Regions from separate parts of the Streptomyces sp. NPDC008238 genome, predicted to be linked through region 2. Evidence: riboswitches for the same ligand, from Rfam matches in the RefSeq annotation. Region 2 holds a riboswitch; the other holds the start of a gene.
The links. A riboswitch is a leader RNA that binds a small molecule or an ion and turns the genes downstream of it on or off. The one in region 2 is predicted to bind thiamine pyrophosphate.
Positions count from the first base shown of each region.

Region 1 (5,598 bases), on a different contig from region 2:
CACCAGCGCGATGATCTCGGAGGCGTTGCCCCGTACGACCGTCGGCCGCAGTTCCAGGAGCTCGCGCGCCAGCGCGGTGCGCACCGGGAGCGCGCCGACCGCCACCGGGTCGAGCACCCAGGGAGTGCCGGCCGCGGTGGCGGCCCGGGCGGCCTCGACCATGGCGGAGCGCTGCTCGGCGTGCGGGGTGCCGAGGTTGACCAGGACCCCCGAGGCGACCCCGGCGAACGGTCCGGCCTCCCCCGGGATGTCGACCATGGCCGGTGCCGCGCCCAGCGCCAGCAGGACGTTGGCGGTGAACCCCGTCACCACCGAGTTGGTCAGGCACTGCACGAGTGGGGAGTGGTCCCGCACGCGCGAGAGCGCCTGCGCGGCGAGGGCGGCGTGATCGGCGGAGGTCGGGGACATGCGGTTCGCTCCTCGGGTGACGGACGGTGTGTGCGGTCGCCCGCGGCCGGTGCCGTACGGCCGGGGCACGGACGGACCGGGGCACGGGCGCGGCGGCTCAGGGCCGCGGGCGGTGGCGCAGACGCAGCGGGGTGTACACCGCGAGGGCCACGAGGAACGCCACGTAGTACGAGAGGTCGGCGCCGTGCAGGGCCTCCGCCACCGGGCCGACGTACAGGGTGGTGTCCATGAACGGCACGGCGGCGGCGAAGGCGGCCACGAAAGCGACCCCGGCGGGCCAGCCGGGCTGCGGCCGGCCGGTCTCGGCGGCGAGGTCGATCTCGGCGCCCCCGCGTGCCCGGGCCCGGGCGAACCAGTCGACGACGACGATGGCCACGAAGCCGGGGATCCAGTAGCCGACGAACAGCAGCACGTTCTGGAAGCGGGCGGTGGTGTCGGCGGCGTGCATCCACAGCACCAGGGGGAAACCCAGCACGGCGGCGAAGGCGGCCGCCGCCGGGCGCGGCACGCGCACACCGACCGTCTGCAGGGCCAGGGATCCGCTGTAGTCGTTCATGGCGTTGCTGCACAGCGCGGCCAGGGCGACGGCGAGCAGTCCGAACGCCCCGAGCGGCCCACCGCCCAGCAGTTCGGCCACGCCTGCGGCGGTCTGGTCGGTCAGGACGGACGCGCCCCACAGTCCGAGCGCCTGGACGGCCACGAAGGACACCACCAGGCCCGCCAGGGTGAACCAGAACATGCGCGAGCGGGAGGTGTTCCGCGGCAGGTAGCGGCTGAAGTCGCTGGCGTACGGGGCCCAGGACAGGGTCAGGCTCAACGCGATGGTGCTGGTCAGGACGAACGCGCCGCCCCGGTCGGCCCCGTGGGCCGAGCCGGTGGCGACGGGGTCGACGCCGTCGAGCAGCTTCCAGGCGATCAGCGCGAAGGCCGCGGCGAGCACGAAGGTCATGACGATCTGCAGCCGGTGGATGGCCTCGTAGCCCAGGACTCCGAGGGCGCCCTGCGCGACCATCATCACCAGGACCCCGAGCCAGAAGGGCAGACCGCACAGCCGGGCCAGCGCGTCACCGCCGAAGAGCCCGATCAGCGCGTCCCAGGCGACCGAGGACAGCCACTGCAGGACGCCGGGCACCGCGACGGCCCGGCCGAAGGCGAGCCGGGCCAGCGGGAGCTGCCCGGCGCCGGTCCGGCTCCCCCAGGTGCCCAGGTAGGCGGTGGGCACGGCGCCGATCACGGTGCCGAGCACCACGGCCGCGAGCGCGGTGGCGAAGTCCAGGCCCAGGGCGATGCCGATGGTGCCGGTGAACACGCCGGTCATGGTCAGGTTGGGGGCGAACCACACGGTGAACAGGCGCCCCGGCCCTCCGTAGCGGTTGCTCTCGGGCACCGGCTGTATGCCGTGTGCCTCGATCCGGAGATCGCCCGCGGCGGCCGGCATGCGGCCGTCGAACACGGTGGGCCGGCCGTCTGCGGGCAGACCGCCGGAAACATGCGCCAATGGCATGGAGACATCCCTCCGCCAGTACGAACTGGTTCAGGTTCGACGGGTGTGATCTCAGCCCCGGTGGGGCACCCCGTGTCCGGTACGAGGGACAGGGTAACCCGACGGCGCCGGCCCGCGGGGACGGCCCCCACCTCGGCCTTCGCGGGTGCGTCGGGTGGCGTCGGGAGCCGTCGGTGCCGCGGACCGGCGGGCGTGTGTGCGGGGGATGTCGTGGCGTGGCGGCCGGCACCGAGCGGGAACGACCACCCGGCGCGCCCCGCTCGGCGGGGCCCATTATTTGACGGGACGTCAGTGCCCGGCTGGGACGGGCCTGTTGCGGCCCGGTCCGCAGGTCAGATGCGGACGCCGAACTGGAACGGCATGTTGTTGATGGACTCGTACCGCACGAACGTGCCGGTGCGCGGCGCGTGCAGGACCATGCCGTTGCCCGCGTAGAGGCCGACGTGGTGCAGGTCGCCGTAGAAGAGCACGAGGTCGCCGGGCATCAGCTGGCTCATCGACAGCCGCGTGCCGGCGTTGGCCTGCCCCTGGGAGGGCCGCGGTATGTAGGTACCGGCCTGGGCATAGGCCCAGGAGGTGAGGCCGGAGCAGTCGAAGGAGCCCGGACCGGACGCACCGAAGACGTACGGCGAGCCGAGCTTGGTCTTCGCCGCGGCGAGGGCGGCGGCGGCCAGCGAGGAGGCGGGCGTGTCGTTGCCGAGGTCCACGCGCTCGTTGGTGCGGTCGGCGCGGCCGTCGGCGGCGGCCAGGGAGGCGCGCTGGGCGGCGGTCAGCGAGTTGAGGAGCTGCCGCGCCTCGGCCAGCTTCGCCTGGACTTCCTTCTTCTTGCTGCCCAGTTCGGTGCGGGTCTCGTCGAGCTCGCCGAGCTTGCTCGCCGCCTCCGCCTTCTGCTGGTCCAGGGTGCGCTTCTTCTCCGCGATCTGACGGAGCGCCTCGGCCTGCCTGGTGCTCAGCTGGTCGAGGGCGGACGCCTTGTCGAGGTAGGTGTCCGGGTCGGAGGAGAGGAAGAGCTGGAGCGACGGGTCGATGCCGCCGCTGCGGTACTGCGCGCTGGCCAGGGTACCCAGGTCGTCCCGGAGGTCGTTGAGCTCGGCCTGGCGGCGGGCCACCTCGTCCTGGGCGTCCTCGACCTGCTTCTGCAGCCTCTCCTGCTTCTCCTTGGCGCCGTTGAACTTCTCGGTCGCCTGCTCGGCCTGCTCGTAGAGGCCGTCCACCTTCGCCTTGACGCTCTTGACGGACGGCTTCGCGGGAGCGGCCTGGGCCGCCTGCGCGGACAGGGCGACGGCTGCGGCGGCGGTCGCGGTGAGCACGGTGACACGTGTGCGGCCGGCCTGCTTGGGACGACGGTGGGACGCCACTGGCGCGAGCTCCTTCTTCCTCCAGCCGCCTGCCGCGCGCGCCGGGAACTGCGTTCCCATGACACGCAGGGCATTTCGGATCGGCGGGAACTCCGCAGCCATCCGGAATGGATGATCGACCGGGCGGAGGTTCGGTGAATGACCTTAATCATCACCACGCGCGTGAATCAAACCCCTGACGGGAAAAGGCAGTCCACGCACCGTTTCTTTACCCGTCCCGGCACTTCCGCGCCCGTGTGGCGCAGGTCACACCTCGAAAAGTTGCCTCATATCCCGGCGGGTTTCAGCCGAATCCGCTTGGCGCCCGTGCCGCATATTCCAATACTCAGAGGCGAATTCCCCGTATTCGGCGCGGCATGAATTGGCGATGCTTTTCCGGGGCCGGCGCGGGCCCGCGCACCCGGGCGGCGGGGCCGCCGCCCGGGTGCGGCCGGGTCAGGCGCGGGAGAAGAGCCCGATGCCTTCGGGGACCGGGCGCTCGGCGCCGCCGGTGGGGTGGTTCCGGACGACCGGCGCACCGGACACGGCGTCGCGGGTCACGAGGGTGGAGGAGCCGCCGCCGTCCAGGTTGACCCCGTCCTCGGCGCCCACGGCCTGGAATACGCCCGCCAGTTCGGCGACCGTCAGGCCGGCACCCGCCTCGGCGCTTCCGTCCAGCACGAGCAGGTGCAGCAGCCGGCCGCCGTCGCCGATCGCGGCCCCGGTCCTGGTCGCCACGGCCTTGTCGTCCAGGCCCGGCAGGGGCGCGCCGTCACGCAGGACGGGGTAGCCGCCGACGGCGAACTCCAGGCGCTTGCCGCTCGCGCTCCTCAACTTCTCCGAGACGCGGACGCGTTCGCCCACCTGGAGCGTACGCAGCTCCGCGGCCCCGGCCTCACGGCCGACCAGGACCACCGTGCCGGGTTCGATGGCGCCGGCGCCGATGGTGTCGGAGCCCGAGACCACTCGGCCGTCCCGCACGCTCACCTCGTAGGCGTCCGTGGTGCACGCGCCGGCGCGCAGGGTGTCGGTGCCGCAGACGGCACGCTGCCGTGACACCTCGCCCCACCGGGAGTCGAAGGCCCCGATGCCGCCCTCCGCGACGGCGTACTGGTTCAGCCCCTCGAGGTCGAACCGCTTGCCCTTGCGGGCCCGGACCGTGCCGTCGAGGGTGAGCTCGTCCAGCCGCGCCTTGTGGTCGTAGCCCACGCCGATGACGTCGCGGGTCGACGTGCCGGGCGGCAGACCGGGGCCGAAGCGCTGGCCGTTCGGCACGGCCGCCTTCAGTGCCACGCCGTCCGAGACCGCCGGCCCGACCGCGGAACCGGTCGCCTGGACGCCGGGGTGCTGCGTCTCGTCGATGTTGAAGAAGTCGGCGTTGATTCCGGCCACCGCACCCTGCGCCGCGACGAGCTGCGAGAGCTTGGCGCGGGCCGCGACCTTCCCCGGTGAGAGCAGGCCCACCGAGACGTGCCGGTCGCGCAGGTCGGAGGTCACCACATGTCCGGTGACCGTGCCGTGCGACGCGGTCACCGAGAAGGACTGGTAGGTGATGCCGGGCGCGACCGTCACGCCGTCCGCCACCCGCACCCGCCCGACGGCGTCGGCCTGGCCGGCCCCCGCGCCGAGCATCATCATCGTCGTCGTCATCACCGCCGCCGCGGACACGGCTGCCGCGCGGACCCGACCGATCGGTCTCGTCATCTGATGTCCTGTCGTCTTGCGTGCATGACGCACGAGTACTGGCCGCAGCCATCAGAAAGGGCCCAGGGGAAGGGCTGGTGGCAGTTTCCTGACAGGTCAACGAATCCTGGCGGACCGAGGGGCGGTCGTCCCGCCCGGCACGGGGACGCCGAACGGTTTTCGGGCACTCCGTTGCCCGCCGCGAAGTCCACGAACCGCCACGGGGAAGTCGGTTCAGGTCCTGTGCCGTTGAACTCGGGGCCAGGTGCCCGGAAGAGTGGCGCCATGGTCCCTCCCCGCTTCGTCTTCCTCGATCCCGACGGCACCGGCGCCGGAGGATGGCTGTACGCGGTGGTCGAGGCGAGGACGGGGGCCGTCTACCAGCAGCAGTACGGCGGAACGGCCTGCCGGCAGGGTCAGGTCGAGGGCTTCCTGGTTCCGCTGGCCGGCCCGGACGGGCTCGCCGCGCTCCGCGAGCTGTTCGAGGGGGACTTCCGTGGTGCCGGCACCTGGAACCACACGTGGCCGGACGACGAACGGGACCGCCTCCGCTTCGCCGTCCGTGCCGTCCGCTACTGGGCGTCCGACGGCACCACGGAGCAGCCCCACGCCCTGCGCCTGGACGAGAGCCGCATCCGTGAGGCGGACGAGGCCTGGGTACCAGTG
Region 1 is NZ_JBIBGK010000005.1:299,082-304,679, forward strand. Features, by position in the region: gene thiM (hydroxyethylthiazole kinase) at 1-408, opposite strand, end outside; gene ACFZAU_RS15510 (purine-cytosine permease family protein) at 506-1,912, opposite strand; TPP riboswitch at 1,903-1,995, opposite strand; gene ACFZAU_RS15515 (C40 family peptidase) at 2,245-3,270, opposite strand; gene ACFZAU_RS15520 (phosphodiester glycosidase family protein) at 3,706-4,953, opposite strand; gene ACFZAU_RS15525 (DUF6210 family protein) at 5,218-5,598, shown strand, end outside.
Region 1: linked by a shared signal. The riboswitch ahead of ACFZAU_RS15510 (purine-cytosine permease family protein) and the one ahead of thiO (glycine oxidase ThiO) in region 2 are both predicted to bind thiamine pyrophosphate.

Region 2 (5,598 bases):
GCGGCTTGCCGCCGGTGAGCATCTCGTAGAGCAGCACCCCGCAGGCGTACACATCGGTGCGCTCGTCGGTCGTGAAGCTCTCGACCTGCTCCGGCGCCATGTACGAGACCGTGCCCAGGACACCGCTGGTGGAGGTGTTGGTGTGCGTGCCCGCGATCCTGACCAGGCCGAAGTCCGCCACCTTGACGCGTCCGTCGTCCCCGATGAGGACGTTCTCCGGCTTCATGTCCCGGTGCACCAGCCCCGCCCGGTGCGCCGCGCCGAGCGCGGCCAGCACGGGCTCCAGGATGTCGAGGGCGGCCCGCGGCGGCAGCGCGCCGCGGTCGCGCAGCACGTCGCGCAGGGTGCAGCCGGCGATGTACTCCATCGCCAGGTAGACGTAGGTGTCGTCGGCACCCTGGTCGTAGACCTGCACCACGTTGGGGTGGTCGAGGCGGGCGACGGTCTTGGCCTCGCGGATGAAGCGCTCCACGAAGCCGGGCTCGGCGGAGAGAGCGGGGTGCATGACCTTCAGGGCCAGCAGCCGGTCCAGGCGCGTGTCCAGCGCCCGGTACACCGTCGCCATGCCGCCGACCGCGATCCGGGACTCCACCCGGTAGCGGCCGTCGAGCGTCTGCCCGATCAGCGGGTCATGAAGCGTCCTGTCCACGAAGGTGGAGTTTACGGTGCCGACATGACCCTTCTGGGCTAACGCGCCCAGGTTGTACCCCACCCGTGCGGTACCGCAACCGCCCCGTGACCCGGGTCGGCGCCGGGACCGAAGCCGGCCTCGGCCCCGGTTCCGCGGGGCCCGGCGCGGGTTCCGCGCAGGTCGCGGCCGTGTGCGGGGCCGCCGGTCAGGAGGCGCCGAAGGCGGGACGTTCCGGGTCGAACGTGGCGAGTCCCACACCCGGGGAGGACGCGGTCGCGTGGTGACGGCGGGGGATGCGCCCCGCCCGGTACGCCAGGCGTCCGGCCTCGACGGCGTGCCGCATGGCCTCCGCCATGAGCACCGGTTCCCTCGCCCGGGTGACGGCGGAGGCCAGCATGACGGCCGCGCACCCCAGCTCCATCGCCAGGGCCGCGTCCGAGGCCGTCCCGGCCCCCGCGTCCAGGACGACCGGCACGGTCGCCCGTTCGACGATCAGCTCGAAGTTGTGCGGGTTGCGGATGCCGAGACCCGACCCGATGGGCGAGCCCAGCGGCATGATCGCCGCGCAGCCCACGTCCTCCAGCTTCCGGGCGAGCACCGGGTCGTCGTTGGTGTAGGGCAGCACGGTGAAGCCGTCGTCCACGAGGGTCTCCGCAGCGTCCAGCAGCTCCACCGGGTCCGGCAGCAGGGTGCGCTCGTCGGCGATCACCTCCAGCTTCACCCAGTCCGTGCCCAGCGCCTCCCGTGCCAGGCGGGCGGTGAGCACCGCCTCGCCCGCCGTGTAGCACCCGGCGGTGTTCGGCAGCACGCGGATGCCGTGCCGGGCGAGCACGGACAGCACCGAGCCCTTGACCGTGGGGTCGAGCCGCCGCATGGCGACGGTGGTCAGCTCGGTGCCGGAGGCGAGCAGCGCCTGCTCCATGACCTCCAGGCTGGGCGCACCGCCCGTGCCCATGATCAGCCGGGAGTCGAAGGTGGTGCCGCCGATGGTCAGCGGGTCGTCGGCCATGGGTTCAGCCTCCCTGGACTGCGGTGAGGACCTCGACGCGGTCACCGTCGCGGAGCGGGGTCGCCGGCCACTGCGCGCGGGGGACGACGGTCTCGTTGAGCGCGGCCGCCACCCCGGACGGGGCCGCGGTCAGGGTCGCGACGAGGCCGCCGAGGGTGACGCCCTCGGCGACCTCGCGCGCCTCGCCGTTGACGGAGACGGACAGAAGGACGGGCGCGGTCATGCGTGCTGCTCCTGGAGGGCGAAACGGTCGGGGGAGAAGGGCCGGGCCTGCGCGGGGACCTCCGAGCCGGTGAGGACCTCGGCCATCACGTCGCCGGTCAGCGGGGTCAGCAGCACGCCGTTGCGGTGGTGGCCGGTGGCGAGCACCAGCCCGTCCAGCGCGCCGCGGCCGAGCAGCGGGGCGTTGTCGGGTGTGCCGGGGCGCAGCCCCGCCTGCGTCCCGGTCAGCGGGAGTTCGGTGATGCCGGGCAGCAACTCGTGCGCGTCGCGGAGCAGTTCGTACACCCCGCCGGCGGTGACCGTGGTGTCCCAGCCCATCTCCTCGCTGGTGGCGCCGACGACCAGCTCGCCGTTCTCGCGCGGCACCAGGTAGACGTGGCCGCCGCGCACCACGGCCCGTACCGTCCGCGACAGGAACGGCGCGTACGCCGGCGGCACGCGCAGCCGCAGGACCTGCCCCTTCACCGGCCGTACGGGCGGCAGCACCCGCGCGGGCAGCCCCTCGACGCGCCCGCTGAGGCTCCCGGCGGCCAGCACCACCTGCCCCGCGGCGACCCGCGTGCCGTCCTCCAGGACGACCCCGTGCGCGCGGTCGCTGGTGACCTCCACCCGCGCCACCCGCGACCGGTGGAACGCCACCCCGGACAGCTCGCAGGCGCGCACCAGCGCCGCGGCCAGCCGCCGCGGGTCGACCTGGTGGTCGCCGTCGACCCGCAGACCGCCGTGCACGGCGGGGGCGAGCATCGGCTCCAGGCGGCGGCACTCACGGCCGCCCAGCCACTCCGAGGTGAGGCCCAAGGACTGCTGGAAGGCGTGGAGTTCGCGCAGTTGCGCGCGGTCGTCGGCGTCGAGGGCGACGGCGAGGGTGCCGCACGTGCGGTACCCGAGGTCGAGCCCCGTGGTCTCCTCCAGCTCGGCCACGAAGGACGGATAGCGGCGCGCCGCGGCGAGGTTGAGCTCCAGCAGCGCCTGCTCCCCGTACTGCACCTCGGTGACCGGGGCCAGCATCCCCGCGGCCACCTGGGCGGCCCCGCCGCCCGGTTCGGGGTCCGCGACCGCCGTGCGCAGGCCGCGCTGACGGGCCCGCCACGCGGTGACCAGTCCGATGATCCCGCCGCCGACCACGACGACGTCATGACGGTGCATGATGTCCCGCTCCTCCCTTCGCCGGCATGACCCGGATCAGGTTCTTACGGTCGGCGGCCGCTCCAGCCGCCCTCTCAGCCCGGTGCGCCGGGCTCCCGCGAGTTCTCCCGGCCCACCTTAGTACGCGCCGTCGGCGGCGAGTAGGGCACCGGTACCGGCGGGCGGCGCCCTCGCGGCGTTACGGTGATCGCGTGACCAGCAGCAGCGAGCAGCGCGCCGTCGTCGTCGGGGCCGGGATGGCCGGAGTACAGACCGCCGTGTCCCTGCGCGAACAGGGGTGGGGCGGGACCATCACGCTGATCGGCGCGGAGCCGCACGCCCCCTACGACCGGCCGCCGCTGTCCAAGGGCGTGCTCTTCGGCGCCGAGGAGGGCCCGGCCCTGGACGTCGACTTCGCCGGCATCGGCGTCGAACTGCTGCTCGGGCGGCAGGCGAGCGGCCTGCGCCCCGACGAGCGGCAGGTCCTCACCGACGCGGGCCCGGTCGCGTACGACAAGCTCGTCCTCGCCAGCGGCGCCGAACCCGTCATGCTCCCCGGCAGCGAGAGCACGCCGGGCGTGTACATGCTGCGCACCCTGGACGACGCCACCGCGCTGCGCCCGGTGCTGGAAAACCGGCACCGGGTCGTGGTGGTCGGCGCGGGCTGGATCGGCGCCGAGTTCGCCACCGCGGCACGCCACGCCGGGTGCGAGGTGACCGTCGTCGAGGCCGCCGACCGGCCGCTCGCCGGGGTGCTGCCCGCCGACATCGCCGAGCGGATGCGCGGCTGGTACGCGGAGGAGGGCGTCGAGCTGCGCACCGGCGCGGTCGTCTCTGCCGTCGAGCCCGGAAGCGTACGGCTCGCCGACGGCAGCGTGCTCGCCGCCGAGGCCGTCGTCGTCGGGATCGGCGCCCGGCCCGCGACCGGCTGGCTGGCCGGCTCCGGCGTCGACCTGGGGCCGGACCGCTCGGTCCTCGCCGACGACCGGCTGCGCACCTCGGTGCCGGACGTGTACGCCGTCGGTGACTGCGCCTCCTTCCCGTCGGCGCGGTACGGGGAGCGGCTGCTGATCCACCACTGGGACAACGCGGTGCAGGGGCCCCGCACGGCCGCCGCGAACATCCTGGGCGGTGACGAGCCCTACGACCCCGTCCCCTACTTCTGGTCGGAGCAGTTCGGGCGCTTCGTGCAGTACTCCGGGCACCACGTCGACTCCGACCCCGTGCTGCTGCGCGGCGACCCGGACGGCCCCGCCTGGTCGGTGCTGTGGCTGCGCGAGGGGCAGCTGGTCGCGCTGTTCGCCGTCGGGCGGCCCCGCGACCTGGCGCAGGCCCGCAAGCTCATCGCCCGCGGCGCGCACCTCGACGAGGCCCTGGCGGCCGACCCGGCGGTCCAGCTCCGGGCCGCGGTGGTCTGACCCCGGGGGGCCGCCGGCTGCGGCCGCCGGCGTCGGCGGGGCGTAGCGGACCCGTCAGGACGGAGCAACGAGTGGCGTGAGCGGTTCCATGGTGTCGGTCCGGGATGGCACGCTTGTCCTGTGACCGAGATCGACGCAAAGATTGACTCCCTCGTCCCCTCCTGGCTGTACGTCCCCGACGTCGCCGAACGCCTCGGCGTCGAGGTGACCCGGGTCCGCCAGTTCATCAAGGAAGGCCAGCTCATCGCCGTGCGCCGCGGGGACAACCGGGTGCTGATGATCCCCGCCGACTTCATCGGCGACGAGAAGATCGTCAAGGGCCTCGCGGGCACCCTCACCGTCCTCAAGGACGACGGGTTCAGCGACGCGGAGGCCCTGGAGTGGCTGTTCACCCCGGACGAGAGCCTGCCCGGCACCCCCGTCCAGGCGCTGCGCGAGAACCGCGGCACCGAGGTGAAGCGCCGCGCCCAGGCGCTCGCCGTCTGACCGCACGACCCGCCACCGCCACACCCACCGCCACCGCGCAGCCATCCGAGGGGGACCCGTCCGCATGAGCACGCGTACGAGCAGGAGCACGAGCACCGGCACGGGCGCCGGCATCAGGGCGCAGCTCGCCGACGCCCGGGTCTACCTCTGCACCGACGCGCGCAAGCGCCACGGAGGCCTGGCGGAGTTCGCGGAGTTCGCGGACGCCGTGCTGGCCTCCGGCGTGGACGTCATCCAGCTGCGCGACAAGGGCCTGGAGGCCCGCGAGGAGCTGGAGTACCTCGCGGCCCTCTCGGAGGAGTGCGGACGGCACGGCAGGCTGCTCGCGGTGAACGACCGGGCCGACGTGGCGCACGCCGCCGGGGCGGACGTCCTGCACCTGGGCCAGGGCGACCTGCCCGTGCCGGCCGCCCGCGCGATCCTCGGAGACGAGGTGGTCGTGGGGCGGTCCTGCCACTCCGAGGCCGAGGCGGCCGCGGCCGCCGTGGAGCCCGGTGCGGACTACTTCTGCACCGGGCCGGTGTGGCCCACTCCGACCAAGCCCGGCCGGCCCGCCCCCGGCCTCGGCCTGGTCCGCTACGCGGCGGGCCTGGGCACGGACCGGCCGTGGTTCGCGATCGGCGGGATCGACCTGTCCAACGTGGAGCAGGTGCTCGACGCCGGGGCCCGCCGGATCGTGGTGGTACGGGCCGTGACCGAGGCGGCCG
Region 2 is NZ_JBIBGK010000006.1:35,645-41,242, forward strand. Features, by position in the region: gene pknB (Stk1 family PASTA domain-containing Ser/Thr kinase) at 1-649, opposite strand, end outside; gene ACFZAU_RS16035 (thiazole synthase) at 837-1,640, opposite strand; gene thiS (sulfur carrier protein ThiS) at 1,645-1,863, opposite strand; gene thiO (glycine oxidase ThiO) at 1,860-3,008, opposite strand; TPP riboswitch at 3,004-3,117, opposite strand; gene ACFZAU_RS16050 (NAD(P)/FAD-dependent oxidoreductase) at 3,245-4,405, shown strand; gene ACFZAU_RS16055 (Rv2175c family DNA-binding protein) at 4,526-4,891, shown strand; gene thiE (thiamine phosphate synthase) at 4,956-5,598, shown strand, end outside.